One region of the Variovorax sp. 10L426 genome, then DNA from elsewhere that is predicted to be linked to it. Evidence: predicted binding sites of a transcription regulator. Region 1 holds the regulator's gene; each other region holds the start of a gene.
The links. The regulator sigma-54, encoded in region 1, starts transcription at its own class of promoters, with help from an activator protein. The targets are predictions, from matches to a motif close to TGGCANGNAANCTGCTTT.

Region 1 (7,878 bases):
TGTTGCCCCCGGTAGGGGGTGGGCGGCTACACGAAGTGAGCCAACCTGGGGGCGAGCAACAGTTCAGCCCTTCGCGTCGGCCTCACACTTTTTCATGAAGCTGTTCTTCGCGGCACCCGCCAAGGGCTTGCCGTTCTTGTCGATCGCCTTCGTGGCGCAAGTAGTCTCCACGGCAGCCTTGGCGTCTTTTTCGCACTTCTTGACGAAACTGGTCTTGGCGGCGCCATTCAGCTTCTTGTCCGCGGCCTGGGCGTCACAGGATTGCGCGTGTGCTGCACCGAACGACAGGGAGGCGCCCAGAGCCAACAGGGAAAGGAGCTTTTTCATGGTGTATGAATCCTTGAGGACGGGTTGTGACTGGTTTGCCCCACCCAGGGGCTGTCCATCCTAACGGCCGACGTTCACCGTTGGATGACGTTCATTGACGATCGTTAGGGTTCGTGGTTTTGACCCCGGTAAAATCCCGCGATGCTATTGGTCAAACAGGAGCTGCTCGCGGCGCTCGCGAACACGCTCGAATCCCTCTCGCCCGGCGCCGGCAGCAAGGCCGCGTTCGAGTCGCCCAAGGTGGCGGCCCACGGCGACTTCGCAAGCACGGCCGCCATGCAGCTCGCCAAGCCGCTCCAGCGCAAGCCGCGCGAACTGGCTGAAGAGCTCAGCACCGCCTTGCGCGCGACGCCGGCCTTCACTCAATGGGTCGAGGCCATCGAAATCGCCGGTCCCGGTTTTCTCAACATCCGCCTCAAGACCGCCGCCAAGCAACAGGTCGTCCGCGAGGTGCTGGCGGCGCGCGACGCTTTTGGCCATCAGGCCTCCGGCGGTGAACGCGTCCTGGTCGAATTCGTTTCCGCCAACCCCACGGGCCCCCTGCATGTGGGCCACGGGCGCCAGGCGGCGCTGGGCGACGCCATCTGCAACCTGCTCGCGACGCAGGGTCAGAGCGTCTATCGCGAGTTCTATTACAACGACGCCGGCGTGCAGATCCAGACGCTCGCGAACAGTACGCAACTGCGCGCCAAGGGCCTCAAGCCGGGCGACCCGCAATGGCCCGAGCAGGCCTATAACGGCGAATACATCGCCGACATCGCCGAGGACTTCAAGGCGAAGAAGACAGTCCGCTCGGACGACCGCGAATACACCGCCAGCGGCGATGTCGAAGACATCGATTCGATCCGCCAGTTCGCCGTCGCCTACCTGCGCCACGAGCAGGACCTGGACCTGAAGGCCTTCCAGGTGAAATTCGACAACTACTACCTGGAGTCCAGCCTCTACACCAGCGGTCGCGTCGAGGCGACGGTGAAGAAGCTCATCGACGCCGGCAAGACCTACGAGCATGACGGCGCGCTGTGGCTCAAGTCCACCGAATACGGCGACGACAAGGACCGCGTCATGCGCAAGGGTGACGGCACGTACACCTACTTCGTGCCCGATGTGGCGTATCACATCGCGAAGTGGGAGCGTGGCTTCCACAAGGTCGTCAACATCCAGGGCACAGACCACCACGGGACGATCGCACGCGTGCGCGCCGGCCTGCAGGCCGCGGGCGAAGGCATCCCGGCCGGCTACCCTGACTACGTGCTGCACACCATGGTGCGCGTGATGCGCGGCGGCGAAGAGGTCAAGATCAGCAAGCGCGCCGGCAGCTACGTCACGCTGCGCGACCTGATCGAATGGACCAGCACCGATGCGGTGCGCTTCTTCCTGTTGAGCCGCAAGCCCGACACCGAATACACCTTCGACATCGATCTCGCGCTGGCGCAGAACAACGACAACCCCGTCTACTACGTGCAGTACGCGCATGCGCGCATCTGCTCGGTGCTGGCGGCCTGGGGCGGCGATGTCGCCACGCTGAATGATGTCGACCTGTCGCCGCTGCAGAGCGCTGCCTCGCAGGCCTTGCTCCTGCAGATCGCCAAATATCCGACCATGCTCACCGCCGCGGCCAAGGATTTCGCGCCGCACGACGTGACCTTCTATCTGCGCGAGCTGGCCGCGAGCTACCACAGCTACTACGATGCCGAGCGCATCCTGGTCGACGAGGAGCCCGTGAAACTGGCCCGCCTGGCCCTCGTCGCCGCCACCGCACAGGTGCTGCACAATGGCCTCGCTGTTCTCGGCGTCAGCTCGCCGCAGAAGATGTGATTACCTTCCACCATGAAAAAAAGACATAGCAGCGGCAACATCGTCATCGGGTTGATCATCGGCCTCGTGCTCGGGCTCGGCGTGGCCCTCGGCATCGCGGTCTATGTGACCAAGGTGCCGATCCCGTTCATGACGAAGACCCAGCGCAGCGGCCCCGAGCAGGACGAAGCCGAGGCGCGCAAGAACCGGGATTGGGATCCGAACGCGCCGCTCGCAGGCAAGGCGTCGGCGCCCGCCCGTCCGCCGGCAGCGGCAGCCACCGCGACGGCGACGCCACCCCAGCCGGCGACGGTCGGCCCGCTCAATCCGCCGACCTCGGCGCCCGTGCCGGTGGTCGTGGCGCCCAGCGCCCGAGGCAGCGATTCGGCAACGCCGACACGCCCGGCGCGCACCGCGCCGGTGCCGGCCGAGGCCAATGCGACGCCATCGAGCGACCCGCTGGGCGATCTGGCCCGCGCGCGGTCGGGGATGGGGTCGAGCACGACTGCGAGCGCAAGTTCATCTGGCGCCAGCGGCGATCCTTTCGTGTACTTCGTGCAGGCCGGCGCCTACCGCACCCCGGAGGATGCCGAGGCCCAGCGCGCCAAGCTGTCGCTGATGGGCGTCGAAGCCCGCGTGACCGAGCGCGAGCAGGCAGGGCGCACCGTGTACCGTGTGCGTGCCGGCCCGTTCAACAAGAAGGACGACGCCGATCAGCTCAAGGAGCGACTGGACAGCGGCGGCCTCGAGTCCGCCCTGGTACGCGTCCAGCGTTGAGCTTTGCCATTCTTTACCTCGACAGGTCCGGGAACTCCACCCGGACCCCGGGCTCTTTCAGCCGCATAGGAGAATTTCATATATGAAACGTCGTGACTTTTCGCTGGCCGCAGCTTCGCTGGGTCTTCTTCCGCTGGTTGCCCCTTCGTACGCGCAGCAGCAGCCACCCAAGGCCGGCAAGGACTACATCGTCCTGGGCAAGCCTGCGCCGGTCGACACGCCGGCCGGCAAGGTCGAGGTGATCGAATTCTTTTCGTACAACTGCCCGCACTGTGCGGCGTTCGAGCCACAACTGGAAGCCTGGGCCAAGAAGCTGCCACCTCACGTCGCGTTCAAGCGCGTTCCGGTTCCCTTCGTGGGCAACGACACCGAAGCCAAGCAGCGCCTCTACTACACGCTCGAAGCCATGGGCAAGGTGGACGAGTTCCAGCCGATCCTGTTCGACGCCATTCACAAGCAGCGCCAGCCCATCATGGGCGACGCGGCCATCCTGGCCTGGGCCGAGAAGCAGCCGGGCCTGGACGCCAAGAAGTTCGCCGAACTGTTCAAGTCCTTCTCCGTGGTCGGCAAGGCCAAGCGCGCCAGCCAGCTCACGAGCGACTTCCAGGTGGCCGGCGTGCCGGCATTCGGCGTGGCCGGGCGCTGGTATGTCGATGGTGAAACGGCCGGTTCCATGGAACGCGCGCTGCAGGTCGTGGATTCCCTCGTCGCCGAAGCCCGAAAGGGCTGACAAGGTCGGGCCGACCCGACTTCCTTCCCCCGAAAGGCCCGCTTTGGCGGGCTTTTTCGTCAAGGCCGCGCAAGGCCGCATCCCCCGGGGGCATACAATCGCAGAGCAAGTTTCGTGCCTCTATGAAATCGCCCCTCACCTCCACTCCCTTTCGTCATGCCGGTCGCGCTCTGTGGCTGGCTCTGGCCCTGACCGGCATGGCCTCGGTCGCGCAGGCCGAAAAGGCCGACCGCGCCAAGCCCATGAACATCGAAGCGGACTCGATGCGCTACGACGATCTCAAGCAGACCAGCGTGTTCACCGGCAATGTGGTGGTCACCAAGGGCACGATCGTCGTTCGCGGCGACCGCATCGACGTGCGGCAGGATCCCGAGGGCTACCAGTACGGCGTCGTCACTGCTGCGCCCGGAAAGTTGGCATATTTCAAGCAGAAGCGGGATGCCGGCACCGACGAGTGGATCGAAGGCCAGGGCGAGACCATCGAATACGACAGCCGCGCCGACAACGTGAAGTTCATCCGCCAGGCGGTGATGCGTCGGCTGATCGGCGCCACCGTCAGCGACGAGAGCAGCGGGCCGCTGATCGTCTACGACCAGAGCAACGACACCTTCACGGTCAATGGCTCGTCGCTGCCACCGAACGCTGGCGTGGCAAGCCAGCCCGGCGGCCGCGTCCGGGCCATCCTCACCCCCAAGACCGCCGCGGCGCCGGGCGCCGCCCCTGGTGCCAAGCCGGCGCCTGCCGCAGCCGCCAAGCCGGCCGAGGGCAAGGGCTTGCGGTCCACCACCACGCTGGGCGGAGAAGCAAAGAGTGATTGAAACCGCTGGTATGAGCGCAGGCGCGGACATGGCGGAAAGCCGCCTCGAGGCGCGTGGCCTGCAAAAGAGTTACGGCAGCCGCACGGTCGTCAAGGACGTGTCCCTGGGCGTGCAGAAGGGCGAGGTCGTCGGCCTGCTGGGCCCCAACGGCGCAGGCAAGACGACGTCCTTCTACATGATCGTCGGCCTGGTTCGCGCCGATGCCGGCGACATCACCATCGACGGCGAGCCGATCGCCCACATGCCGATCCACCGGCGCGCGCGCATGGGGCTGAGCTACCTGCCGCAGGAAGCGTCGATCTTTCGCAAGCTCACGGTCGAGGAAAACGTCCGGGCCGTGCTCGAGTTGCAGTACGAACCCGACGCCCACGGGCGACCGGCGCCCCTGAGCAAGCGGCGCATCGAGGAGCATCTGGCCGAACTCCTGGCCGACCTGCGCGTCGACCACCTGCGCGATTCCCCGGCCCTGGCCCTGTCCGGCGGCGAGCGCCGCCGCGTCGAGATCGCCCGCGCCCTCGCCACGCAGCCGCGTTTCATCCTGCTCGACGAACCGTTCGCGGGCATCGACCCGATTGCGGTGATCGAGATCCAGCGAATCATCAGCTTCCTGAAGGAGCGCGGCATCGGTGTGCTGATCACCGACCACAACGTCCGTGAAACGCTGGGCATCTGCGATCACGCTTTCATCATCAGCGACGGGCATGTGCTCGCCCAGGGCACGCCTTCGGAGATTGTCGACAACGCCGATGTGCGGCGCGTCTACCTCGGCGAGCATTTCAGAATGTGATCGCGTTCCATGAAGCAGGGTCTTTCGCTGCGTGTATCGCAGCATCTCGCGCTGACACCCCAACTCCAGCAATCGATCCGACTGCTGCAGCTTTCCACGCTCGAACTTTCGCAGGAAGTCGAGCAGATGCTCGACGACAACCCGTTTCTCGAGCGCACCGCCGAAGAGGCCGCGCGCGAGGAATTCGGTCTCGATGCCGCCGACGCACCCGTCCGCGATGACGACCGGATGGCCGAGGTCGATGGTGACTTCGTCGCCGGCGCGCCCGGCTCGGCGGCGGAATCCGCCACCGCCGTCAACGGCGAAGCCGAAGTCGCCGTCGCCGAAGGCGTGGACTCCGAACCCGACTGGGAGGGCGACGGCACCGTCGATCTTGCGCCCGACGACAGCGAATGGGGCGGCGATGCCCCGGCCCGCGCCAACAACCTCGGCGACGACGAGCGCACCGACGCGACCGAACTCGCGCGCAGCCAGGAGTCGCTCCAGTCCTTCCTGCATCGCCAGGCCTTGGGCCTTCGCCTGAGCGACACGGACAGCGCGGCACTGCGCTTCCTGATCGAATCGCTCAACGACGACGGCTACCTCGAAGATTCGCTGCCCGCGCTCGCATCCGGCCTTGCTGGAGACGACAACGATCAGTTCGACGACCTGGTGCATCACTTCCAGGTTGCGCTCGGCCTGCTGCAGAGCCTGGAGCCGGTCGGCGTCGGCGCGCGCAGCCTCGGCGAGTGCCTCACCATTCAACTGCGCGCCCTGGCGAGCGAGGACGAGACCGAAGAGGAAGCGCAAATCCGCAAGACGGCCATCGCCATCTGCAAGCAGCCGATGGAATTGCTCGCCCGGCGCGATATCAAGCGACTGGTCACGCTCACGCGAAGCAATGAGGACGAGGTTCGCGCCGCGCTGCAGCTCATCGCCAGGCTCGAACCCAAGCCGGGTCGCCGTTTCGTGGACGTCGAACGCAACGTGGTCATTCCGGACGTGATCGTTTCGCGCGTCGGCAACGGCACGAACACCAAGTTCCGCGTCATGCTCAACCCCGAAGTCATGCCGCGTCTGCGCGTGCACGACATCTATGCCAGCGCGCTCAAGCAGCACAAGGGCGAAGGCAGCCAGGCGCTGTCGCAGCGGCTGCAGGAGGCGCGCTGGTTCATCAAGAACATCCAGCAGCGCTTCGACACCATCTTGCGTGTGTCCAACGCCATCGTCGAGCGGCAGAAGAGCTTCTTCGTACACGGCGAACTCGCGATGCGACCGTTGGTGCTGCGCGAAATCGCCGACGAACTGGGCCTGCACGAATCGACCATCAGCCGCGTGACCACGGCCAAGTACATGGCGACGCCCTACGGCACCGTCGAGCTCAAGTACTTCTTCGGCTCGGCGCTGGGCACCGAGACCGGCGGCAACGCTTCAAGCACGGCGGTGCGGGCGTTGATCAAGCAGTTCGTGAGCGCCGAGGATCTCAAGAAACCGCTGTCCGACAGTCAGATCTCCGAGATGCTCAAGGAGCAGGGGATCGAATGCGCCCGCCGCACGGTCGCGAAATACCGCGAGGCCTTGCGCATCGCGCCGGCGAATCTCCGCAAGGCGCTCTAGATTCGCCTTTGAGCCCGCAGCAGCAGCGCGCGCAGGTCGGCGGGCTGCACCGGTTTGCGCAGCGCCTGCCAGCCGCGTTCGCGGGCCAGTTCGAGCGTTGCGTCGTCGATGTCGGCGGAGATCAGCGCGATCGCCAGGTTCGGGCTTCGCCGCTGCAGTTCCTTGGCGAGCGCAATGCCATCCAACTCACCCGGCAGCCGGATGTCGCACAGCGCGATCTCGAAAGCGGGAAGGTTCGGCAACGCCAATGCGTCCGCCGCGCTGATGCAGACGTGCGGGCGCGCCCTCCAGAGGCGCAGCAGCGCCGCAACGCTGTCGGCGACCACGGTGTTGTCCTCGACCACCAGCACCCCAAGGCCCTGCCGCAGCGTTCCCGGGGCGGCGGCTTCGGTAGCCGAGACCATCGAAGGCACGACCGGCGCGCCCAGCGGTGCGGCCGGCAATTCGAAGCCGAACACCGATCCGCGCCCGGGCGCCGAGCGCAGCGTGATCTCAACGCCGAGTCGAGCAGCCAGCCGTCGCACGATGGCGAGTCCCAGTCCGTGGCCACGCTGCAGGTTGCGTTCGATGTTGCCGATCTGCTCGAAGTCGCCGAACACGCGCTCCTGTGCTTCAGGCGCGATGCCGACGCCCGCGTCGCGCACTTCGACGCGCCATGCATCAGGGCGGCGCCGGCATGCCAGCAGCACGCGCCCCCGGGGCGTGAACTTGAGCGCGTTGTCGACAAGGTTGCCGAGGATGCGGCGCAGCGCAACCGCGTCCGTCCAGACCACCACGTCCGGCGGGCATCGCACACGCACGCGGCCGCTGCCGGCTTGGCGCGCCAGTTCGTTCAGCAAGGGCGCGAGCGCGACGGCGACCGGCGTGATCGGGTCGGCCGCGGCCTCGATGCGTCCGATCTCCAGCAATTGATTGGTAAGACCTTCGAGCGCCTGCTGCGCGCGCGATAGCGCGGCGACGGTGTTCTGCACGGTCAGCCGGTCTTCGCCGGCATCCAGCTGATGGCGCAGGACCTCAGCTTGCAAGCCCATCGCCATCACCGGCTGGCG
Region 2 (7,878 bases), on a different contig from region 1:
CGGAGATATTGATCGCGATCTGGGACGACGGCAGCGTCACGGCACTGAACGGCCACGTCGATCTCGGCACCGGCATCCAGACCGCGCTGTCGCAGATCGTGGCGGAAGAGCTCGATGTACCGCTGGCGCAGCTTCGCATGATGCTGGGCGACACCGCGCGCGTGCCCAACCAGGGCGCGACCATTGCGAGCGCGTCGATCCAGATCCACGCCGGCCCGTTGCGCCACGCGGCTGCGCAGGCGCGCACATGGCTCGTTGCGCAAGCGTCGGAACGGCTCGGTGTTCAGCCGTCGCTGCTGAAGGTGCGCGACGGAAGGGTTCACGCTGGCGACGACCCGGCGTTCAGCCTCGGCTTCGGCGAACTGGTCGCTGGCGCGCGCACCGTGCTGCAGCTCGACACCGTTTCGCGCCTGAAGGACCCGGCCGACTACCGCATCGTCGGCAGCCGCATTCCGCGCGTCGACATTCCGGCCAAGCTTGCGGGCGAACTCGTCTTCGTGCATGACATGCGCGTGCCCGGCATGTTGCACGGGCGCGTCGTGCGGCCGCCGTATGCCGGCGCGGACCATGGCGACTTCATCGGCAACACGCTGGAATCTGTCGACGAATCGTCGATTGCGCACATTCCCGGCATCCGGGGCGTGGTGGTCATTCGCGACTTCGTCGGCATCGTCGCGGAGCGCGAGGAGCATGCCGAGCAGGCACTGCGCGAACTGCGTGTGACCTGGAAAAGCTGGCCCGGCTTGCCGGCGCTCGACGACCTCGAAGGCGCGCTGCGTGCCAATCCGGCGACGCAGCGCCTGCTGGTCGATGAAGGTGACGTGGACGGCGCGCTCGAGAATGCCGCCAATCCGATGCCGCGGACCTATGTGTGGCCCTACCAGATGCATGCGTCGATCGGCCCCTCGTGCGCGCTCGCGCACTGGGAGCCCGAAAGCGGCGACGGCTTCAGGCTGCGCGTGTGGGCCGGCTCGCAAAACCCCCATGTGCTGCGTGCCGATCTCGCGAAGCTGATGGGCCTGGACGATGTGGCGGTCGATGTCGTTCGGATGGAAGCGGCCGGTTGCTACGGCCGCAACGGTGCCGACGACGTCGCAGCCGACGCGGCGCTGCTCGCCCGCGCGGTCGACGCGCCGGTGCGTGTGCAACTCACGCGCGAGCAGGAGCACACGTGGGAGCCCAAAGGTGCCGCGCAGCTGATGCAGGTTCGCGGCGGCCTCGATGCCGACGGCGAGGTCGCGGCCTACGATTTCGAAACCTCGTATCCATCGAATGGCGCACCCACGCTGGCGCTGCTGCTGACCCGAACCATCGAGCCGGTGGCGCAGGCCTTCGAGATGGGCGACCGCACGGCGCGGCCGCCCTATGCCTACGGCAACCTGCGCGTGAAGGTCAACGACATGGCGCCGATCGTTCGGGCCTCGTGGCTTCGCGGCGTGTCGGCCTTGCCGAGTTCGTTTGCGCACGAGTCCTACGTCGACGAACTCGCGACCGCTGCCGGCGTCGATCCGGTCGCGTTCCGCCTGCGCCATCTGCATGATCCGCGAGCCGCCGACCTGGTGCGCGAGACGGCACAGAAGGCCGGCTGGCGCATGCGCACCGGTCCGCAGGAAAACGCCGACGGCGGCCTGGGGCCCGGCGGCGACATCCTCTTCGGCCAGGGCTTTGCGTATGCGCGCTATGTGCACAGCAAGTGGCCGGGCTTCGGCGCGGCATGGTCTGCGTGGGTGGCGGATGTGGAGGTCAACCGCAAGACCGGCGAGGTGCACGTGCGCCGCGTGGTCGTGGGGCATGACGCGGGCCTGATGGTCAATCCGGCCGGCGTGGAACACCAGATCCACGGCAACGTGATCCAGACGACGAGCCGTGCATTGAAGGAGCGCGTGCAATTCGCGCCGCAGCGGGCGCCGGATGCAGAAATGCTCCCGGGCGTGCGGCCTTCGGGCGTGGTCGCGAGCCGCGAGTGGGGTGGCTATCCGATCATCAATTTCCGCGAAGTCCCGGTGATCGAGGTGATGCACATGCAGCGCCCCGGTGAGCCGCCGCTGGGCGCGGGTGAATCGTCGTCCGTGCCGGGTACGGCGGCGATCGCGAACGCGATCTTCGATGCGACCGGCGTTCGCTTCCGCGCGCCGCCGTTCACGCCGGAGGTGGTGCGCCCTGCGCTGAATCCGCTTCCGGCGCCAGCGGGCGAGGAGGAGGGTGATGGCTCGCGCCCGCCGGACCACGCCGAGCCGGACCGCGAGCTGCCCGCCACCGCGCCGTGGCCGCGACGCCGAGGACTGTGGGCGGGCCTCGCCGCGCTGGTCGTGGGCGGCATCGGCGTCGTTGCGGGCTCGATGGGCTGGCGGTCCGCGATCGCGCCGGTGTCTTTCAGCGCGCCGGCCTACAGCGAATCGACCATCGAGCGCGGCCGCACGCTCGCCGCACTGGGCGACTGCGCGGTCTGCCACACGGTACCCGGCGGCACGCCCAACGCGGGAGGGCGCGCGATGGAAACACCCTTCGGCACGATCTACACCACCAACCTCACGCCCGATGCCGACACCGGCCTCGGTCGCTGGTCGTTCAGCGCCTTCCAGCGGGCGATGCGCGAAGGCATCTCGCGCAACGGCCACCATCTGTATCCCGCCTTCCCCTACACAGCATTCGCGAAGACCAGCGACGACGATCTGCAGGCGCTGTATGCGTACTTCATGTCGTTGACGCCCGTGAGCGCAGAAACACCGAAGGCTCAGCTCAAGTTCCCCTTCGGCGCACGACCGCTCATGGCGGGCTGGAACGCGCTGTTCCACGATCCGTCGCCGATGCGGCCCGTCGCCTCGAAAAGCGTCGAGTGGAATCGGGGTGCCTATCTGGTCAACGGCCTGGGCCATTGCGGTGCCTGCCATACGCCGCGCAATGCGCTCGGCGCGGAGCAGGGCGGCACGGCCTATCTGTCGGGCGCCATGGTGGACGGCTGGGAAGCGCCGGCGCTGACCTCGCTGTCGAAGTCCGCGGTGCCGTGGAACACCGAAGCGCTCTATCGCTACCTCCGCCACGGTCACGCGAAGAACCACGGCATCGCAGGCGGCCCGATGGCGGAAGTGGTGCGCGAACTCGCCGCCGTGCCGGACGCGGACATCCGCGCGATGGCGACCTATCTCGCTTCCTTCAACGCCGAAGCGTCGGACGAGGCAGCCTCGGCGCAGGCGCAGGCGCAGCGCGTCGTTGCCGATGCCGCGGCGCGCCAGGGCCAACTGCTCGGCGGCCCCCAGCGCATGTTCGACAGCGCCTGCGCGGCCTGCCATCACGATGGCGACGGGCCCACGCTGCTCGGCGTCAACACGCCCCTCGCGCTGAACAGCAACCTCACAAGCGCGCGGCCGGACAACCTGCTGCGCACCATCCTCGACGGCGTGCGCGAGCCGGCGGCGCGCGATATCGGCTTCATGCCCGCTTTCCGCGAAGCGCTCGACGATGCGCAGATCGCCGAACTGGCCGGCTACATGCGCGCGCGTTTCGCGCCACAGGCACCGGCATGGGAGGATCTGCCGAAGGCGGTCGCCCGGGTCCGGGCGAGCCACGTCGACATGAAGCGCTGACAGTCCCGTACGATCAGCGGATCAATCAGGAGACTTCCGCATGACATCGACGCTGACGCCCGCCCAGTCATTGCCTCGGGACGCCGAGCGCGCCACCCTGATCGGCCGCCTCTGGCTGCCGGACGTCGGGCCCGTGCTTGCGGCCGTGCACGAAGGCGGGCTGCACGACCTCTCGCGCATTGCAGCGACGACCAGCCAGCTGCTGGAGCTCGATGATCCGGTGGGCGCCGTGCGCCAGGTCTTGCGCGACGAGCGCACGCCGCGCGTGGCTTCGCTGGAGGCGACACTGGCGAACAGCGACGAATCGCGCCGCGACACGCGGCATCCGTGGCTGCTCGCACCCTGCGATCTGCAGGCGGTGAAGGCCAGCGGCGTGACCTTCATCGCGAGCCTGCTGGAGCGTGTGATCGAAGAACAGTCGCGCGGCGATGCGTCGAAGGCGGAATCCATTCGCGCCGCGCTCGGCAGCGTGCTTGGCGACAACCTCGCCGGCATCGTGCCCGGATCGCCGCAAGCCGCGAAGGTCAAGGACGTGCTGATCGCGCAGGGTGCGTGGTCGCAGTACCTCGAAGTCGGCATCGGCCCCGACGCCGAAATCTTCACCAAGGCGCCCGTGCTGTCGGCGGTCGGCACCGGCGCCGACGTGGGCATTCATTCAGGGTCGGCGTGGAACAACCCCGAGCCCGAAGTCGTGCTGGCCGTCAACAGCCGCGGGCAGACGCTCGGCGCGGCGCTGGGCAACGACGTCAACCTGCGCGACTTCGAAGGCCGCAGCGCGCTGCTGCTCGGCAAGGCGAAGGACAACAACGCGTCTTGCGCGATCGGGCCTTTCGTCCGGCTCTTCGACGACCACTTCGGCATCGACGACGTGCGCCGCATCACCGTCGCGCTGCGCGTGCTGGGGCCGGAAGGCTTCACGCTCGAAGGATCGAGTTCGCTTTCGAAGATCAGCCGTGATCCGCTGGACCTCGTGTCGCAGGCGATCGGCGCGCATCATGCCTACCCCGACGGCCTGATGCTTTTTCTCGGCACCATGTTCGCGCCCACGCAGGACCGCCACGGTCCGGGGCAGGGCTTCACGCATGTGGTGGGCGACCGGGTCACCATTTCGGCGCCCGAACTCGGCGCGCTGGAGAACCGGGTCGTGCATTCCGAAGATGCGGCGCGGTGGACCTTCGGCATCGGTGCGCTGATGCGCAATCTCGCGGGGCGCGGAGTCATTTAGATCACCCCCAGGTTCGCGCACTTCGTGTCGCTCTCCACCCCCTCTCCGGGGGCAAACCCGGTGGCCCGGCGAAGCCGGTTCCACGGGTTTTCTGGCTTTTACGAGGGGTTGAGCCGCTCAGTCTGCCGCCCTTAGCGCGCGGCGGTACTGAACGGCCTCCGCGACGTGCGCGCTTTCGGTGGCCTCAGACCCCGCCAGGTCGGCGATCGTGCGGGCTACCTTCAGTGCCCGGTGCGTGCTGCGCGCCGACCAGCCCAGCTTCGCCGCCGCCGTGTGCATGAACTTCAGCGCGTCCGGCGCCAATGAAGCGTGCTGGTCGATCTCTGCGCCTTGTAGTGCGTGGTTGGTCTTGCCTTGCCGGGCCAGTGCGCGTTCGCGAGCCCCGACCGCTCGCTCGCGGATGGCGTCGGTCGCCTCGCCAGCGGGCGAATCCAGCAACTGCTGCGCCGAGACTGCGGGCACCTCGATGTGGAGATCGATGCGATCGAGCAAGGGGCCGCTGAGCTTGCCCTGATAGCGAGAGACCTGATCGGCCGTGCACCGGCAGGCCTTGAGCGTCGAGCCCAGGTAACCGCAGGGACACGGATTCATTGCCGCGATCAACTGGAACCGCGCCGGGAACTCGGCCCGCCGCGCCGCGCGAGCGATCGTGATCGTTCCGGTCTCCAGCGGCTCGCGGAGCGCCTCCAATGCGGGCCTCGTGAATTCTGGAAACTCGTCGAGAAACAGCACGCCGTGATGCGCCAGCGAGATCTCGCCCGGCCTTGGCGGCGACCCGCCGCCGACCATCGCCACCGCGCTGGCTGTGTGATGCGGACTCGACGTCGGCCGGCACATCCAGCGATCGACCGCGAAGCGGCCGCCCAGGCTGGCCACGGCAGCGCTTTCGAGCGCCTCCTCGACGCTCATCGCGGGCAGCAGGCCTGCAAAGCGCTGCGCCAGCATCGACTTGCCTGAGCCGGGCGGTCCCACCATCAACAGGCTGTGGTTGCCGGCCGCGGCGATTTCCAATGCGCGCTTGGCGCTGGCGTGTCCCTTCACGTCGGCGAGGTCGGCGTGGCGAGCGGCCAGTCCGCGAGGCGCTGGAAGAACCCGGGCCCAACCGTCTTCACCGGCATCCGCCGGCGGCGCGCCGTCAGCCGGAAGGAATTGCCGCACCACGTCGAGCAGGTGCCGCGCACCGTAGACCTCGGCGCCGGGCACCAGGGCGGCTTCCTGTGCACTGTCGGTCGGCAGCACCAGCCGCGTGGCGATGCCGCGCGTGTGCAGGGCCAGCGACATCGCGAGCGCACCACGCACGGGCCGCAATTGCCCCGAAAGCGAGAGTTCGCCCGCGAACTCGTGCCCCGACAGCCGGCTCGCCTCGATCTGGCCGCTGGCCGCCAAGATGCCGAGGGCGATCGGCAAATCGAAGCGCCCGGAATCCTTCGGCAGGTCCGCAGGCGCGAGATTGACGGTGATTCGCTTGTTATTGGGGAACTCGAGGCCGGTGTTCTGGATGGCCGACCGCACGCGTTCGCGCGCTTCCCTGACTTCGACATCGACCAGACCGACCAGCGTGAAGCTGGGCAAACCATTGGCCAGATGCACCTCGACCGTGACGCTGGCCGCTTCCAGGCCCAACAACGCACGGCTTTGCACCAAACAAAGACTCATGACTCTCCCTATCCCCAGGATGGTGCGCTCCATCCCATCTTGTATGTGACGACGTACATGCCTGCGCAAGCCTTTGTAAACCTGGCCTTGATGCGCTTGGCACGCTCCCTGCTTCGACGTGGTTTCCAACCCACTTTCAAAACAACTCCGAGGAGTCTCTCGATGATGCACCGCAAACCCGTCCGAATCCTGGCTTTGGGCGCCCTCGCCGTCTTGCCGATGTTGGCGAGCGCGCAAACCGCCGACGCGAGCGCGGCGCCGGCAGCGGCCCCGGCCCCGAATCTCACGGGCAACGTTTCCCTGACCACGAACTACAAGTTCCGCGGCCAGGACCAGGACACCATCGGACACAACGGCTTCGCCAAGACCAGCTGGTTCAAGCCCGCCATCCAGGGCGGCCTGGACTACGTCTTCGGCGACAGCGGCTTCTACGTCGGCAACTGGAACTCCAGCGTCAACTGGCTGGCGGGCAACTCGGTCGAGATGGACTTCTACGGCGGCTACAAATTCAAGGGTGGCCCGATCGACTGGGACGTCGGCGTCTACCAGTACTACTACCCCGGCAACACCGCGGGCAACACCACCGAAATCTACGGCGGCGCCAGCTGGACCGACGAGCGCATCGGCACCTTCGCGGGCAAGTACTCCTGGACCGTCTCCAACGACTATTTCAACTACGCCGGCAACCAGGGCGGCTCGGGCCTGGACGGCCAGAACACCAGCTACCTGAACCTGTCGTACACGAAGGAGATCTTTCCCAAGCTGACCTTCAAGACGGCCATCGGCTACACCTTCTTCACCAGCGACATCAAGAGCCTGGGCTACAAGGACTACCTGGACTACAACGTGGGCGTGTCCTACGACCTCGGCAGCGGCTTGGCGCTCGGTGGCTCGGTACAGGGCGGCAACAACCAGAGCGCCTTCAACCTGGTCGCCAGCCCGGGCATCCCCACCGGCACCGTCTTCGGACCGATCGGCGGCTCCACGTTTTCGCCGAACGTCACTCGATTCATTGTCATGCTGACCAAGACGCTGTAGTTGCCGCAGGCGCGGCTTCGAAGCCGCGCCGCTTCCATCCATCCGTAGGAGAAACACCATGAAGCTGGTCACAGCCATCATCAAACCCTTCAAGCTCGACGAAGTGCGCGAAGCCCTCTCGGCCATCGGCGTGCAAGGGATCACCGTCACCGAGGTCAAGGGCTTCGGTCGACAGAAGGGCCACACCGAGCTCTACCGCGGCGCGGAGTACGTCGTCGACTTCCTGCCCAAGGTGAAGATCGAGGCCGCCGTGGCCGACGAACTCGTCGAGCGCGTGATCGAGGCCGTCGAGGCCGCCGCACGCACCGGCAAGATCGGCGACGGCAAGATTTTTGTGTACGACCTGGAGCAAGTCGTACGCATCCGCACCGGCGA
Region 3 (7,878 bases), on a different contig from region 1:
TGTACAGAGGCGGTTTGTCGTCTGAGTGAGCAGCGCCCGCCAAGATCAGCAGTGCGCCGGCGATAAGCAAGGCCTTCCTTGAACTCATATTGCGAGATCCTTGTTTTCGTCGGATTGAAGAGATGGCAACCCTTCGGCTGCCATCTCCGGATCTGGCCCCAAAGAGGGCCTTGCGCTTCAGTTGCCGCCTGGCAGCGCGAACACGGTCAGGGAACCGCCGAGTTCGGTGTACTGGTTGAGTTCCCTGTAGCCACCCACGGCGCCCAGGCCATCCTGGTCCTTCTCGAGCCCCGCGGCCATGCCGATGCCGGCCCAGCCACCGATGCCGGAGAACACGCCGATGTACTGCTTGCCCTTGTGCTCGTAGGTGAACACGTTGCCGATGATGCCGGAGGGCGTCTTGAACTTGAACAGTTCCTTGTTGATGTTCTTCTTGTCGACGCACTTCATGTAGCCCTCGAGCGTGCCGTAGCAGGAGAGGCCGCCCGCCGTGTTGAGCGCGCCGCTCCAGACCGAGAACTTCTCGGGATGGCTCTGCACGATCTTGCCGGTACCGGCGTTCCAGGTGATGTAGTTGCCCATGCCGCCATGGCTGCCCGGGGCCGGGTACATGGAGAGCGTGGCGCCGACGTATGGCTGGCCCGCCGTGTATTCGACCTTGAACGGCTCATAGTCCATGCAGACGTGATTGGTCGGCACGTAGAAGAGCTTGGTTTCCGGGTCGAAGGAAGCCGGCTGCTGGTCCTTGGAACCCAGTGCTGCCGGGCAGATGCCCTTGCTGTTGACGTCCGGCCCGTTCTGCGCCGTGGAGTACCTGGACACCACTTGAGGACGGCCGGTCTTCATGTCGACCTTCGTGGCCCAGTTCACTTGCGGGTCGTACTTTTCGGCCACGAGCAATTCGCCGGTCACACGGTTCAGCGTGTAGCCGAAGCCGTTGCGGTCGAAGTGCACGAGCGCCTTGGTGGGTTTGCCCTTGACGTCGATGTCGGCCAGGATCATCTCGTTGATGCCGTCGAAGTCCCATTCGTCGAACGGTGTCATCTGGTAGGCCCACTTGGCCATGCCGGTGTCGACGTCACGCGCGAAGATGGTCATGGACCACTTGTTGTCGCCGGGGCGTTGCGAGGGGTTCCAGGTCGACGGGTTGCCGGTGCCGTAGTAGAGCGTGTTGAGCGCCTTGTCGTAGCTGTACCAACCCCAGGTGGTGCCGCCGCCGAGCTTCCACTGATCGCCTTGCCAGGTCTTCAGCGAAGAGTCCTTGCCGACGGGCGCCATCTTGCCGTCGGTCCAGGTCATGGTCTTGTCCGGGTCCATGAGCATTTCGGCGTCCGGGCCCGTGCTGTAGGCCTTCCAGACCTGCTTGCCGGTGTTGATGTCGTAGGCCGCCAGGAAGCCCCGCACGCCCCACTCGCCGCCGCTGATGCCGGTGATGACCTTGTCCTTGAAGACGTGCGGCGCGTTGGTGTTGACGGCGCCCAGCTTCGGATCCCCGTTCTTCACGGTCCAGACGACCTTGCCGGTCTTGGCATCGAGCGCGACGAGATTGCTGTCGGCCTGCTGGAGGAAGACCTTGCCCTCGGCATATGCGACGCCGCGGTTGACCGTGTCGCAGCACATCTGCGGGATCACCGCCGGGTCCTGCTTGGGTTCGTACTTCCACACGATCTTCTGCGTATCGAGATCGATCGCGAAGACCTTGTTGGGGAAGGGCGAGTGCAGGAACATCATGTTGTCGATGACCAGCGGCGAACCTTCATGCCCGCGCAGCACGCCGGTGGAGAAGGTCCACGCGACCTGCATCTTGCCGACATTGCCGGTGTTGATCTGCTTGAGCGTGCTGTAGCGATGGTTGTACATGTCCCCAGCCTGCATCGCCCAGTTCTTCGAGTTGGCGATGTTTTTCTCGACATCGGCATTCGCAAATGCCAAGGCTGGCAATGCGAGTAGCGCCACCGCCAAATAGCGCCAAGGGCGCCCGTGGAAATGCCCGGAAATTCGCATCGAAGTCTCCTTGTTCTGTTTCACCAGAGCCCCCCCGAACGGAACCTCCGACAGGGCGCCTGCCGCACAACGCAATGAAGTCGGCGACGGCACTAAATGCAAGATGCGCGCCCGCTCGAACACGCCTGATTCGCCGGTCCGGCGGGGGTGCCTCCGCGGTTGGCTCGGCCCCTCCGAGCGAGCCATTTCGTTAAGGGGAAACCCTATCGATGGCATGCATTGAAGAAGCGAGTTCCGAAGTTGACACTGCGTGTTTGCAATGGCGTCTCGCTCCCGCTGTCGGAGCGGCGAGAACCGAAGTATTCCGCCAGGCCCGCTGCGCCGAAATTGTGGCAACCACTTTCGACACAGAGTGTTTCACCGCCAGACGACGCATTCCCCACCCATGTCCTTTGCAGGGCGCAACCCGCTTGCGCCGATGGGCGCGCGTATTGCATGCTCGAAGTTATTCATGCCACAGACGCTCCCATCGACGACCATGCTCCGGACCACCGGCCTGACCAAGCGCTACGGGGCGCGGGCGGCATTGAAGGGTCTTTCGCTGACCATGTCGTCAGGTCAGTTCGTGGCCTTGCTCGGGCCCAATGGCGCAGGCAAGTCGACGCTGTTCCAGGTGCTCACCGGGCTGTTTGCAGCCGACGAAGGCGAGGTCGAAGTAGCCGGTCACTCGCTGCGCCGATCCGCGACCGCGGCATTGCGCCACATCGGCGTGGTGTTTCAGCAGATATCGCTCGATCTGGATCTGAGCATCCGCCGGAACCTGCTGTTCCAGGCCGACCTGCACGGCCTGCCGCGGCGGCTGGCGGCATCCCGCATCGAGGCGGGCTGTGCCCAACTCGGCATCGACGCGGACCTCGATCGCAAGGTGCGCGAACTGTCCGGCGGCAATCGGCGCAAGGTGGAACTTGTGCGTGCATTGCTGCATCGACCCTCCGTGCTGCTGATGGATGAAGCCACGGTGGGCCTGGACCCGAAGTCACGCCAGGACCTGATGCGTGCGCTCCATGCGAACGTGCAGGAGCGCGGAGTCTGCGTCCTGTGGGCAACGCACCGGGTGGAGGAGGCCGAAGGTGCCGACCGCGTGCTGGTGTTGCACAAGGGCGAGCTGCTGGCCGACGGCACGCCGGCCGAGGTGACGCAAGCGCTTGGAGAGCCGACGCTTGAAGCGGGGTTCATCGCGCGCACGAGTTGATCGCCATCGATTCACATCAGGAGAGACGTCGACATGAATGAAGTTGCCCAGGTCTGGAAGCGTGTGGCCCGTTCGGTCGTGGCGCTGTCGTGCGTGTGCCTCGGCACGGCCGCGCTGGCACAAGGCACCGCCTATGTGTCGAGCGAGAAGGACCAGGCCATCACGCTGATCGACCTGGCGACCCTCAGCGTCAAGGGCACCATCCCGACCTGCAATCGGGGGCGGCACATCCAGCTCACCGCGGATCACCTGATCATGGTCGCCTGCAGCGATTCGAACGTTGCCGACGTGATCGACCCGGCAACCGGCAAGTCGGTGCGCCGCATTCCGCTGGGCGACGAGCCCGAGGCCTTCGACGTATCGCCGGACGGCAAGACCATCTATTCATCCAACGAGGACGAAGGGGCGGTCAGCTTCATCGATGCCTTGAGCGGCAAGGTGCTCAAGACGATCAAGGTCGGCAAGGAGCCCGAAGGCGTGAAGGTTAGCGCGGACGGCAAGACGCTGTATGTGACCTCCGAAGTCGCAAGCCTCGTGCACGTGATCGACGTCGCCAGCGGCACCATCGTCAAGAACGTGAAAGTCGGCAAGCGGCCACGTCGCATGGCCTTCACCCCCGACGGCAAGGAACTGTGGGTCACCAACGAACTCGACGCGAGCGTCAGCATCATCGATACGGCCACACGCAATGTGATCGGCAACGTGAAGTTCGAAGTCAAGGGCGCGCGCAGCGAAGACATCACGCCGGTAGGCATCCAGATTTCGCGCGACGGCAAACGCGCCTTCGTGGCGCTGGGCCGTGCCAACCACGTCGCGTTCGTCGACGTGCCGCAGCGCAAGGTCACGAACCTCGTACTGGTCGGCAAGCGCGCATGGAACGTCACGCTCGACAAGGCCGAAGCCCGGCTGTACGTGGTGAACGGCTTGAGTGATGACGTGACCGTCGTCGATGTCGCCGCGGCCAAGCCGATCAAGAGCATCCCCGTCGGCCGCGTGCCTTATGGGCTGGTGGTGGTCGAATGAAGTGGATCGCCTGCTCTGTCGGCCTTTCGTCGCTGCTGGGGCTGCTGCTGGCGGCGCCGGCGTCGATCGGACAAACGAAGGGCGCCATCACCCCGTTGAAGGCGACGCTGATCTCGCCGAACCCTGACACGCGGCTCGAACGGTCGCGCGTCGAGCGCCACTTTCTGGGCCACCCTGACGGCCCCGCGAGTGACGGCTTGCAGGTCGCGTTGGACGAAGGCCAGTTCGAACTGGAGGCCGTCGATGCGGCGGTCACGCTGGCGAAGCAGTCCGCCGACTCGCGGGAGGCCGCACGCGCCGCAGCGCAAGCGGCCGAAAAATCGGGCGCCGCCGTGATCGTGACGGATCTTCCCGCCGATTGGACGCTGGCCGTGGTCGATGCCGTGAAGCTGCCGGTGATCAACGTCGGCGATGCCGAAGATCGTCTGCGCGAGCAGGACTGCAGGGCGCGCCTGTTCCACATTCTTCCGAGCGAGCGCATGCGGGCCGACGCGCTGGCGCAAACGCTCGTGTCGCGCAAATGGAGCAAGGTGTTGCTGCTCGTCGGCCCGAGCGCGCAGGACCAGGTGCGCGCCGCCGCGGCGCAGGCTTCGATCAAGCGCTACGGCTTGCAGGTGGTTGCGACCAAGCCTTTCAAGCTCTCGGGCGACCCGCGCGAGCGCGACCTGGCCAATCCGCTGCTGCTGACGGCCGGCACCACTTACGACGCCGTCTGGGTGGTCGACAGCGACGGCGAATTCGCACGCGGCCTGCCGTACCGGATCGTGTTGCCTCGCCCGGTGGTGGGTGATGCGGGGCTGGTGGCGTTGGCCTGGCATGCGCAGTTCGAGCGCTACGGCGCGCCGCAGGTGTCGCGCCGTTTTGCCAAGGCGGTTGGCCGGCCCATGACTGACAGCGACTGGTCGGCGTGGATGGCGGGCAAGGCGCTGGTCGCGGCCGCCATCGCGGCGCCGAAGGGGCCCGCCGCAGCCTGGGCGCAGGCGCTCGCCAAGACGCCGATCGATGGCTCCAAAGGCACGAACCTGACCTTCCGTCCGTGGGATGGGCAGTTGCGCCAGACCGTGCTTCTCACCGACGGCCAGGGCGTGATTTCGCAGGCGCCGGTCGAAGGCCTGCTGCATCCGACCAACGTGCTGGACACACTGGGCGCGGACGCCCCGGAGAAGCGATGCAAGACGACGCCATGATTCCCGTCGAATCCGGCGAGGCGGAACTCGCGGCGCACCGCGGGGTCGCGCATGCGCTGCAGGCCATGCAGGCGATCGTCATGCGCGAACTGCTCAAGTTCTCGCAGCAGACCGGCCGGCTGGTGTCGGCGCTGGTGCGCCCGCTGCTGTGGCTGGCGGTGTTCGCCGCGGGTTTTCGCAACGTGTTCGGCGTCGCGATCGTCGAGCCGTACGACACCTATATCCCCTATGACGTCTACATCGTGCCGGGCCTGGTGGGCATGGTGCTGTTGTTCAACGGGATGCAGTCGTCCCTCGCGATGGTCTACGACCGTGAGATGGGCCTGATGCGGCTGCTGCTCACCGCACCGTTGCCGCGCGCATGGCTGCTGTTCTGCAAGCTCTGCGCGACGGCGCTGCTGTCGGTGTTGCAGGCGCTTGCCTTCGTGATCGTCGCCTTGCTGATCGGCACCGATCTGCCGATCTTCTCGCTGGGCGGTCTGAATGCCTTGGTCGCACTGGTCTGCGGGGCGCTGATGCTGGGCGCGCTCGGCCTGCTGCTGTCGGTGCACATCAAGCAGCTCGAGAACTTCGCCGGCACGATGAACTTCGTGATCTTCCCGATGTACTTCATGTCGACCGCGCTCTACCCGCTGTGGAAGCTGCAGGAGTCGGGCGCCGAGTGGGTCTATCAGCTCGCGCGCTTCAACCCGTTCACGCACGCCGTCGAATGGATCCGGTTTGCGCTGTACGGCAAGGACCCGGGCGCGGCACCCTGGATCGTGCTGGGTTGCCTGACGGTGTTCTTCGTGTTCGCCTGCTGGGGCTACGACCCGCAGCGCGGTTTCGGCGGATTGACGAAGCGCGGCGGAGGACCGCCATGAACACCGCCATGAACACCGGCCGCCGCCGCTGGCTGCGCAGTGCGGCCGCGTTCGCGTTGGCTGCGGGGCCCATGGTGCACGCGCTGGCCGCCGACACCTTTCCGTCCCGGCCGATCACGATGTGGGTGCCGTGGGCGGCTGGCGGCGCGACCGATCTGTCGTTGCGCCTCCTGGCCGAACTCGCTGGGCAGGCGCTCGGCCAACCCGTGGTGGTCGCCAACCGGGCCGGTGCCGGCGGCACGATGGCGATGCCGATCCTGTTCCAGGCCGAACCCAACGGCTACACCATTGCGCAGATGCCGCAGCCGGTCTTTCGCATGCCCTTCATGCAGCAGGTGATCTGGGATCCGGTGCGCGACGTCACGCCCATCATCCAGATTTCGGGCGTGACTTTCGGGGTGCTGGTGCGCGCTTCCAGCCCGATGCGCTCGCTCGAGCAACTGTTCGACTTCGCGCGCAAGCGGCCCGGTGAGTTGAGCATCGCCACCAACGGCATCGGCACGACGCCGCACCTCGTGCTCGAAGCACTCTTCACCGATCGGGGGCTGAGCTACATCCATGTGCCCTACAAGGGCACGGCCGAGTTGACCCTGGCAGTGTCGTCGGGGCAGGTGATGGCGGGCGTCAATTCCTCGGGCTTCGCGCCGGAAGTCGATGCGGGTCGCCTGCGATTGCTCGCGACCATGGGGGCGAAGCGCTCGCCGCGCTGGCCGCAGGTGCCGACCTTGCGCGAACTGGGCTTCGACATCGTGGCGATGTCGCCCTACGGGCTGGCCGGCCCGCGCGGATTGCCGCCTGACGTGCTTGCCGTTCTGCATGACGGCTTCAAGAAGGCGCTGTTCGACCCGCGGTTCGCCGAAGACCTGGCAAGGTACGACCAGGAGATCGCCTATCTCGGGCCGGAGGACTACGCGCGGGCCTGCCGCGAAGAGTACGCCAAGGAGCGTGCGATGGCCGAGCGCTTGAAGAGCCCGCGCGGCCCGGGTGGCTGAGAACGAACGTGGAGGACCGCGAATGGACCGAGACGATGGGGTGATGAGCGACTGGCGGCAGCGGGCGCTGATGCTCGAAGCCGAGGTCGCCAAGGCGGTGATCGGCCAGGCGCGGGCGATCCGCCTCATCAATACGGCCGTCTTCGCGCGCGGCCACGTGTTGTTGCAGGGCGATGTCGGGGTCGGCAAGACGACGCTGCTGCGGGCCTTCGCGCAGGCGCTGGGCGGCGGGTTCGCGCGCATCGAAGGGACCATCGACCTGATGCCCAACGACCTGATCTACTACACCTACATCAGCGCCGAGGGCAGGCCCGCGGTCGAGCACGGGCCGTTGATCACGCACGGCGAAAGCCTCGCGATCTTCTTCTTCAACGAGATCAACCGGGCGCGCCCGCAGGTGCATTCGCTGCTGCTGCGCGTGATGGCCGAGCGCAGCGTGGCGGCCTTCAATCGCGAGTTCCGTTTTCCGCATCTCCTGGTGTTTGCCGACCGCAACCGGGTGGAGCGCGAAGAGACCTTCGAGATCTCGGCCGCGGCGCGCGACCGCTTCATGCTGGAAGTGACCGTCGATGCGCCCGCGTCCGATGCTGAAAGGCGTCAGCTGATGGGCGATCCAC
Region 4 (7,878 bases), on a different contig from region 1:
TGGACCAACACGGCCGCCGCGACCTCCAATATCGTTGCCGGCACCGACAAAGGCGCACCGAAGGCCGGCAGCACCTGGGTGAACAGCGGAAGTCCGGTCGTCACCACGCAAACCACTGCCGGCAATGACACGCCCAGCTATTCGAACCCTGTCAACAATGGATATGGCTCTTGGGTCGCGGGAACCACTGGCACCACTTCCCCAGTCATTGGTCAGTACGTGTCAAACACTGTCACGACACCTTCCACCTCGGGAGGCTCGCCCAACACGTTGGCCGACGTCGCCGACTACTACTACAACACCGATCTGCGAAACACCTCGCTGAACAATTGCACTTCTACGAGTTCAGGCAGCAGCCAGGACGTCTGCGCCGACATCGTCCGGCCGGCAGGCGCCGACACCAATATCAAGCAGCACATGAATACGTTCACCATCGGTCTCGGGGTGAGCGGTACCTTGCCGTACGATCGAAGCTACCTGACGCAGACCGCCGGCACCTATGTAGATCTGACCAGCGGTGCGTTGAATTGGCCCACTCCTGCGGCAACGAGCAATGGCGGCAATGCCACCAACGTCGACGACCTCTGGCACGCCGCCGTGAACGGTCGAGGCCAGTACTATTCGGCGCTGAACGCCGGCCTCTTGGCGGACGCCATCAACGGCGTCATCACGTCCGTCCAACAAGTCTCGGGCTCGGCGTCGGCCGCTTCCACCAGTTCGCTCGAACTCGTGGCGGGCAATAACAATCAGGTCTACAAGGCAAGCTACACCACGGAATCGTGGACCGGCGACCTCCAGGCTTTCGCGCTCAACGGGGCGGACGCCACGATCGCCACCACAGCATCCTGGTCGGCGCAGGCCAAGCTCGATACGACGGCCGCCGCCAATCGCAAGATCTACTTCAAGGGAACGAGCGGACTACAGAGCTTCGACTACAGCAACCTGAGCACGGCACAGCAGGGCTACTTCAACAACCTTTGTTCGCAGGCCTTGGTAGCGGCGCAATGTGCGACGCTTTCGACCAGCGACAAGGCGCTCGCCAATACAGGCGCCAACCTCGTCGACTACCTGAAGGGTGTCCGGAGCTACGAGTCGGCCGTGACGACGGCCACCACCGGCATCAGCGCCACCAGCGCAGCGCTCTATCGCAAGCGCGACCACTTGCTCGGCGACATCATCAACGGCGCGCCGGTCCACGTCGGCGTGCCGCCCTTCAAATACGGCGATGCCGGCTACGCCGACTTTGTCACGGCACAGAGTACCCGCAAGAACGTGGTCTACGTCGCCGCGAACGATGGCATGTTGCACGCCTTCTCGGCCGATCCATCCGACGGCGGCACCGAACTCTGGGCCTACGTGCCCAGCGCGGTGATGCCGAATCTCTACAAGCTCGCGGACTCGAGCTATGCGTCGAAGCACCTGTACTACGCGGACGGCGCGCCGGTGATGGCCGATATCAAGGTAGGAAGCACTTGGAAGACGATTCTCGTCGCGGGGCTCAACTCGGGCGGTAGCAGTTATTACGCGCTCGATATCACCGATCCGAACAACCCGCAGGCGCTCTGGGAGTTCACCGACGCCAACATGGGCTTGAGCTACGGCAACCCGATGATCGCCAAGCGCGCCGACGGCACCTGGACGGTCGCAATCACCTCGGGCTATAACAACACCAGCGGCGACGGCAAGGGCCATATGTATTTGCTCAATGCCAATTCCGGCGCCAAGCTCCTGGACATCTCGACTGGCGTGGGCAGCGCCACCGACCCGAGCGGCCTGGCCAAGATCAACGCCTGGATCGACAACACGGCCGACAACACGGCCAAGCGCTACTACGGCGGTGACCTGAAGGGCAATGTCTGGCGCTTCGACGTCGACAACCTCGTCGCGCCGAACCAGGCCGCCATGTTGCTCGCCAAACTGCAGATCGACACGAGCACGCCGCAGCCGATCACGACCAAACCTGAGTTGTCGGAGCCCTCCGGCAAGCCCGTAGTGATTGTGGCGACAGGGCGCTACCTTGGTACTTCCGACATCGCCGACACGACCCAGCAAAGCGTGTACGGGATCAAGGACAATCTGACAGCGACCGGATGGGGCGACGTGCGCGCCGACACGACGAACTTCGTGCAGCAGACCTTCACGCTGAACGGGCCTTCAAATACAGCCACCAACGCTGCAGTGTCGGACACCACTGTCGACTGGACCGTCAAGGGCGGTTGGTGGATTGACCTGCCGCATTCGGGCGAACGCGTGGCCACCAGCCTGGGCCTGCAATTCAACACGCTGGCGATTGCAAGTGCCATCCCGAATGGCGACGCCTGCGCGTCGGGCGGCTCATCCTGGCGCTACTTCCTCGATGTGACAAACGGCGGCGTTGTGACCACCAATCCGTCTGGCGAGCTGTGGAGCAGCAACTCGCTGATCGTTGGCCTGAGTTGGGTCAAGGACACCAACGGCAATGTGCGCATGATCGAGCAGGGCAGCAACGGGGATATCAGGACCGAGATTCCGCCCACGCAGCCGATGACGGGCAGTGGCAGCGCGCATCGGACCTCGTGGCGCGAATTGACGGACTGAGGTGTCGATGACGGTCGCGGCGCGGGCGACCGGCGGACCGCGTCGCTCGCTGCGATGGTCGTCGGTTGATGCACGGCATGCGCTGCCGCTGTGCGTTGCGGTGTCTATGGCGGCTCACCTCCTGCTGATCACGATGCGTACTCCCTCGGAACTCCCGAGGCACGCGGCACATTGGCCTGTTGGCTCGCCGACGGCGCTGCAGGTACGGTTGGTTCAGGCGGGGCCGAGCGTGAGTTCGGGTATTCGGCCAATCGAGAAGACGATGACTGCTGCACCGTTGAGGACACGGGAGCCGACATCTCCAGCCCGCCCCCACATTACGGCGCATTCGATTCCCACAACTGGCACAACAGGTACGGGAGCAGCAGAGCAGTTTCCTATCGACACGCCGACCGCAGCCGAGCCGGACACGCCGCTGATTGCCACGTCGACGGTAACAGCCCCGCAAGAAGACTACGTGCCGCGCCCTCTGCTGTCCAAGCCGCCAGTAGCGCAGACCCCCGTGATCATTGCGACACCGGACAGCGAATCCGCCGCGGGCAGACAAGTCGGAATTCTTTCGCTGTTCATTGACGAGAACGGCCATGTGCAGCACGTCGCCGCCAATGACTCCGGGCTGCCTCCCGCGTTCGAACAAGCCGCACGCGAGGCGTTCACGGCCGCACAATTTTCGCCCGGCCGGATCGACGGGCGAGCGGTCAAATCGCGAATGCGGGTAGAGGTGGTTTTTGAGTAAGCACTCAGTCCCATAAGCGCTGGAAGTGCCCGTCTGTGCACGGGTATCTCGATCCGTGTGGAGTAGCACATTCTGCCGGCCCTCTCGCCACACGCCCTTCATCAAGGCGTCCGCACGGGTTCGCGACATCCACGCTGTCTTGCATCAACCCGTCGGCGACGCGTCACGGGGGCAAGGCCAGCCATGCGGAGACTTACGGGCTGCCAGATCATGCGGTTGAAAGTGAGGGCGGCTACTGCCGCTCGGTTAAGCGACTTTGCTACTGCCGGGTCAGTACGGCCTCCACCGCGCCGCGCGCTTGTCAGCCGTCCTCGCCACCGGGACGCAGTGGCGCCTGATGAAATAAACCTCGGGGAACTGCGGACGCAAAAAAGCCGCCCGAAGGCGGCTCTCTTTTGAGGCTGATTGGCTTAGCGGCAGCTGGAAGGAGCGTACTTCGCGAGCAGAGTGCCAGCGGTTGCGGGTGCGCCAGCACCAAGCGCGCCACATGCCCATGAGAGAGCATCGGTAGGCGGTGTTTGCGCGCTGCCGGTTGAGTCAGGAAGCGCGGTTGCATTTGCAATGCCGCCAGTGTAAGGATGAAGAATCAGCGTCCCTCCGCCCGTTTGAATGGATGCGGTGTAGGTAATTGTGACGTCGCCAGTCTTCGGATCAATCGCGATGTCACCGACGCTGGCCGTGGCAGAAGGCTTGGTCCAGCCGAGGTCATACTGCTTCCCATTGGCTGAGTTCTCGGCCACCGTGGTCTTTGCAGCGCTGGCGAGCGACAGCCCTTCCGTCACTTTCGCGCGAATCGTGTAGTCCTGGTAGGCCGGCAGAGCGACTGCAGCCAAAATGCCGATGATCGCCACAACGATCATCAATTCAATAAGGGTGAAACCCTTTTGCACATTGCGTGCGATGGAACGACGGTTCATTTCAGTTACTCCAGGTTGGTTTTGAGGGCCCGAGGCGAGCCCTCGGTGCGCTCATGTAACCGCAGCATCCATGCCATGCCGCCATATCCCTCCTAAAGCCCCTCGCACCGCCAACTTGTTCACGTTCGAGTTACAACGTGTGACAAATTCTGTTGCAACTGGCAGACGGCAGATGACATTTTTGTCACCCCACGCACAAGTCTCGTCAGACCGCCAAAATCCCAGCCGTCTGCAACCACCGAATGTCCCACCCCTTCTTGCCCTGCCCTTGCGATCCATCCGCCAACAGGTCGATCTGGCTCATGATCTCGCCCGTCTCCGCCGGCTTGGTATGGGTGATGTAAATCGGATAGTTCTTGCCCACAGCAATCTGCGCCAATTCCCCCGCCAGCGACGCCGGCGAAAGATGCAGGCTCCGCTGAGCCAGCGCCTGCTCCCGATTGCTGAATGCCGTCTCGATCACCAGCATCGCCACATCGAGCTGATTCACCCGATCCCAAAATGGCGCGTTGCGCTCCGTGTCCCCGCTAAAGACCCAATTCGGCCCGCCTTGCGCGCTGCGAACCGCATAGCCGCAGGCCGGAACCGTATGCACGGCAGGCAACACTTCAATGTGCTTGAGCGCCGCCGTCCCCAGTTGCAGCTGCTGCCCAATCACCAGGTCATGAAAACTGACGAACGGCGCCTCGCGGCTCGGAATGCTCGCGAAGTCCGGCCAGATGACGTTATTGAAGACATGCGCACGCAGCGCCTCGATGGTGGCCCGCAATGCATGCACACGCAACGGCCGCGTACGAAGGTTCGCGACAGAATCAAGCATCAAGGGAAGAGAGGCGACGTGATCCAGGTGCGAATGCGTGATCACCACGTCGTCGATGGCAGCCATTTCCTTGAGCGTCAGATCACCAACGCCGGTGCCGGCGTCGACCAGCAGGTCGCTGTCGACCAGGAAAGAGGTCGTGCGGCAGTCCTTGGCGATGGCGCCGGAGCACCCCAACACACGCACCTGCATTTAGCGAGACCTTTGACCTTTCAGCCTTTCGGCTGTTATTTCGATTCGAACCGGGTCGCACCGTCCCAGTCTGGGTCCTTGGGCTGCAACGATTGCGAGGCTAATCGCTGCGCATACAGCTGGTAAAGGACTTTTTGCGCATCCGTGGTGTGCAGGTTTGCCAGCATGGCTTGACCTTGCTGCCAGTCTTGCGCGCGGTAGGCAGAAAGGACGCAATTCCAGCGTTCGAGCTCGTCGGCTTGCGATTTGGCCACGCCGTCCCGCCTGCCGACGGGCGTAAAGATCCGAACCATCTTCAGCTTTCCCTGGACCCGCACGCAGTCAAGCTCCTGCCAGACGAACGAAGGCGCCAACGATTGCGTCGCCTCGCTGGCGACGATCTCGACACCATAGTGCACGCCCAAGCCCTCGATTCTGGACGCCAGATTCACCGCGTCCCCGACCACGGTATAGCTGCGGCGCACGGCGGAGCCCATGTCCCCGACGCTCATGACGCCGGAGTTGAGGCCGATCCCGACATTGATCTGCGGACGGCCTGTCTTGCGATGGACCTCGTTCAGATCGCGCACGTCCGCAGCCATGTCCAAGGCGGCTCGGACGGCCAATTCGGCGTGATCGGGCGTGTCGACGGGCGCACCCCAAAACGCCATCACGCAATCACCCATGTATTTGTCGACAGTCCCGCGATGCGCGCTGATGATCTCCGTCAGGCGGCTGAAGATGGTGTTCAGAAAATCCTGCAGCTCGACAGGCGCCATCTGTTCGGCCATCTGCGTGAAGCCGCGCATGTCGCAGAACATCACGGTGAGTTCCTTGCTCTCTGCGCGCATGCTGTAGCGCTCGGGGTCCGCGCGCATTTCGACGACGAGTTCGGGGGGCACGTAGGTGCCGAACAGGTTGGCCAGCCTCCGGCTCGCGCGCGATTCGACGAGGTAACCCCAGCTCATATTCAGAATGAAGGCCGACACGATCATGACCAGGGTGGAGCCCAAGGGCAGAACGAGGTTGGCCTGGAGGAATAGCCAGGTATTGATGCCCACGGCCGCGCCGATGGTGAGCAGGGCAATCAGCACGGCGCGCGGCGCGCTACTCAGCGAGAGGCCGAAGGCCAGCACGAGGCCGGCAACCAGCACGACGACCAACTCATAGCCGGGGGCATAGTCCGGAATGCCGCGCATGCGGCCGTCCAGCAAACCGGAAACGATGTTGGCATGCACTTCGACGCCAGGAAAGGCAGCGCCTCCAGGCGTGGATCTCAGGTCTTCCAGGCCAGGCGCCGTTGAGCCGACGAGAACGATCTTGCCCTTCAACTGGCCGGGCTCCAGCACGCCGCGGATGACGTCGGCAGCAGAGATGTGCTGGAACGAGCCACCGGACGCGCCGCCCGGCCCGCGAAACGGCACCAGCATGCTGGCGGTCGCGTTCACGGGAATGCGCACGGTTCCCGAGGCCGTCGCCAATGCCAGCGCTTCGAGAGGCGGCGGCCCGCCTTGCGGACCGTTTGGCGCGAAGACCGGGCGAACGGCACGTGAGCCGACAGCCATCCGGTACACGGTCAGCGCCAGGGATTCGTAATAGCCAGGCTGCGCGACCTCCCCCGTATAGCGGGCGATCAACGGCACCGACCGGACGATGCCGTCCTGGTCCGCATCGAACACCACGTTGAGAAAGCCGGCCGCCGGCGCGGCACGCGCGAGTTGCGGGATGCTGCCGACGAAGCCATTCCATCGCGTCGTATACGTGCGTCCCTCGGGAAAGGCCCCCGGGGGCAAGACCGGGACCGACAACTGCCCTTTGTTGCGCGGCTCCCGCGTTTGCGTGAAATAGAAGCCCAGCGCAACCCGCCGACCTGTGAGCGTCTTCGCGAAGGCGGTGTCGTGGTCGAGTTCGGATGCGAAGCGTTTGATTTCGTCGACCACATCGGGGCGGGCGGACAGAGGCCCCTGGGCCAGTCGTCGAAGGGGCTCGACGCCGGAACTCGCATCGGGTTCGACAAAGAGAACGTCGAAGCCCAGCACCTCGGCCTGCTGCCGCTCCATCACTTCGGTGGTGAGTTGCGCCAACAGGTCGCGACTCCAGGGCCACTGGCCGAGCTGTTGCAGGCTGCGATCGTCGACGTCGACGATCACGATGCGCGGATCGAGCGTGTTCGGCATCGTCGCGCGCAGGCGCGTGTCATAGATGAAGTAGTCGAGCGCCTCGACAAAGGGTAGATGCCAGCCGCCCACCACATGCGCCACGGCGAGCGCGACCGGCAAGAGAGTGACTGCGACCCGCGCCCAGCGCTGGCGCAGCGCGTTCATTGTTGCGCGCGGCCGCGGATTGCTGCGTACCGCGGCGAGGGATCAGCTGACGACGAACTGCATCCGCGTGCCGCCCAGTTCGAGCACATCGCCGTCCTGCAAGGCCACCGCTTCACTGCCGAGCGGCTCGCCGTTGAGGGCGGTACCGCCGTCGATGGGCGCCACCACATAGCCGTGCAGCCGGCGGGTGACGGCCGCGACAGCGACACCGGGCTTGCCGATGGTCGTGACGACTTTTTGCAGGGAGAGCTCGCGTCCGGCACCGCTGCCGGAAAGAACACGGATGACCGCCACTCCGGCAGTTCCGCCACCGAGGGGGGCCTGGACAGTGGG

Region 2: the regulator sigma-54 is predicted to act here: its motif matches at 6,563-6,580, upstream of AC1DHL_RS27185 (TorF family putative porin).
Region 3: the regulator sigma-54 is predicted to act here: its motif matches at 2,100-2,117, upstream of AC1DHL_RS08700 (methanol/ethanol family PQQ-dependent dehydrogenase).
Region 4: the regulator sigma-54 is predicted to act here: its motif matches at 4,289-4,306, upstream of AC1DHL_RS16370 (pilin).

The regions. Positions count from the first base shown of each region.
Region 1 is NZ_JBFTJF010000016.1:39,953-47,830, forward strand. Features, by position in the region: gene AC1DHL_RS22260 (hypothetical protein) at 64-327, opposite strand; gene argS (arginine--tRNA ligase) at 469-2,142, shown strand; gene AC1DHL_RS22270 (SPOR domain-containing protein) at 2,155-2,898, shown strand; gene AC1DHL_RS22275 (thiol:disulfide interchange protein DsbA/DsbL) at 2,981-3,628, shown strand; gene lptA (lipopolysaccharide transport periplasmic protein LptA) at 3,751-4,446, shown strand; gene lptB (LPS export ABC transporter ATP-binding protein) at 4,457-5,233, shown strand; gene AC1DHL_RS22290 (RNA polymerase factor sigma-54) at 5,243-6,829, shown strand; gene AC1DHL_RS22295 (sensor histidine kinase) at 6,826-7,878, opposite strand, start outside.
Region 2 is NZ_JBFTJF010000026.1:51,700-59,577, reverse strand. Features, by position in the region: gene AC1DHL_RS27200 (molybdopterin cofactor-binding domain-containing protein) at 1-3,584, shown strand, start outside; gene AC1DHL_RS27195 (fumarylacetoacetate hydrolase family protein) at 3,625-4,809, shown strand; gene AC1DHL_RS27190 (YifB family Mg chelatase-like AAA ATPase) at 4,927-6,465, opposite strand; gene AC1DHL_RS27185 (TorF family putative porin) at 6,631-7,503, shown strand; gene glnK (P-II family nitrogen regulator) at 7,562-7,878, shown strand, end outside.
Region 3 is NZ_JBFTJF010000005.1:40,289-48,166, forward strand. Features, by position in the region: gene AC1DHL_RS08695 (c-type cytochrome) at 1-88, opposite strand, end outside; gene AC1DHL_RS08700 (methanol/ethanol family PQQ-dependent dehydrogenase) at 178-2,004, opposite strand; gene AC1DHL_RS08705 (ABC transporter ATP-binding protein) at 2,483-3,196, shown strand; gene AC1DHL_RS08710 (PQQ-dependent catabolism-associated beta-propeller protein) at 3,230-4,219, shown strand; gene AC1DHL_RS08715 (ABC transporter substrate-binding protein) at 4,216-5,406, shown strand; gene AC1DHL_RS08720 (ABC transporter permease) at 5,403-6,269, shown strand; gene AC1DHL_RS08725 (tripartite tricarboxylate transporter substrate binding protein) at 6,266-7,261, shown strand; gene AC1DHL_RS08730 (AAA family ATPase) at 7,284-7,878, shown strand, end outside.
Region 4 is NZ_JBFTJF010000010.1:148,796-156,673, forward strand. Features, by position in the region: gene AC1DHL_RS16360 (pilus assembly protein) at 1-2,577, shown strand, start outside; gene AC1DHL_RS16365 (energy transducer TonB) at 2,585-3,313, shown strand; gene AC1DHL_RS16370 (pilin) at 3,724-4,230, opposite strand; gene AC1DHL_RS16375 (3',5'-cyclic-nucleotide phosphodiesterase) at 4,436-5,242, opposite strand; gene AC1DHL_RS16380 (CHASE2 domain-containing protein) at 5,278-7,545, opposite strand; gene AC1DHL_RS16385 (FHA domain-containing protein) at 7,588-7,878, opposite strand, start outside.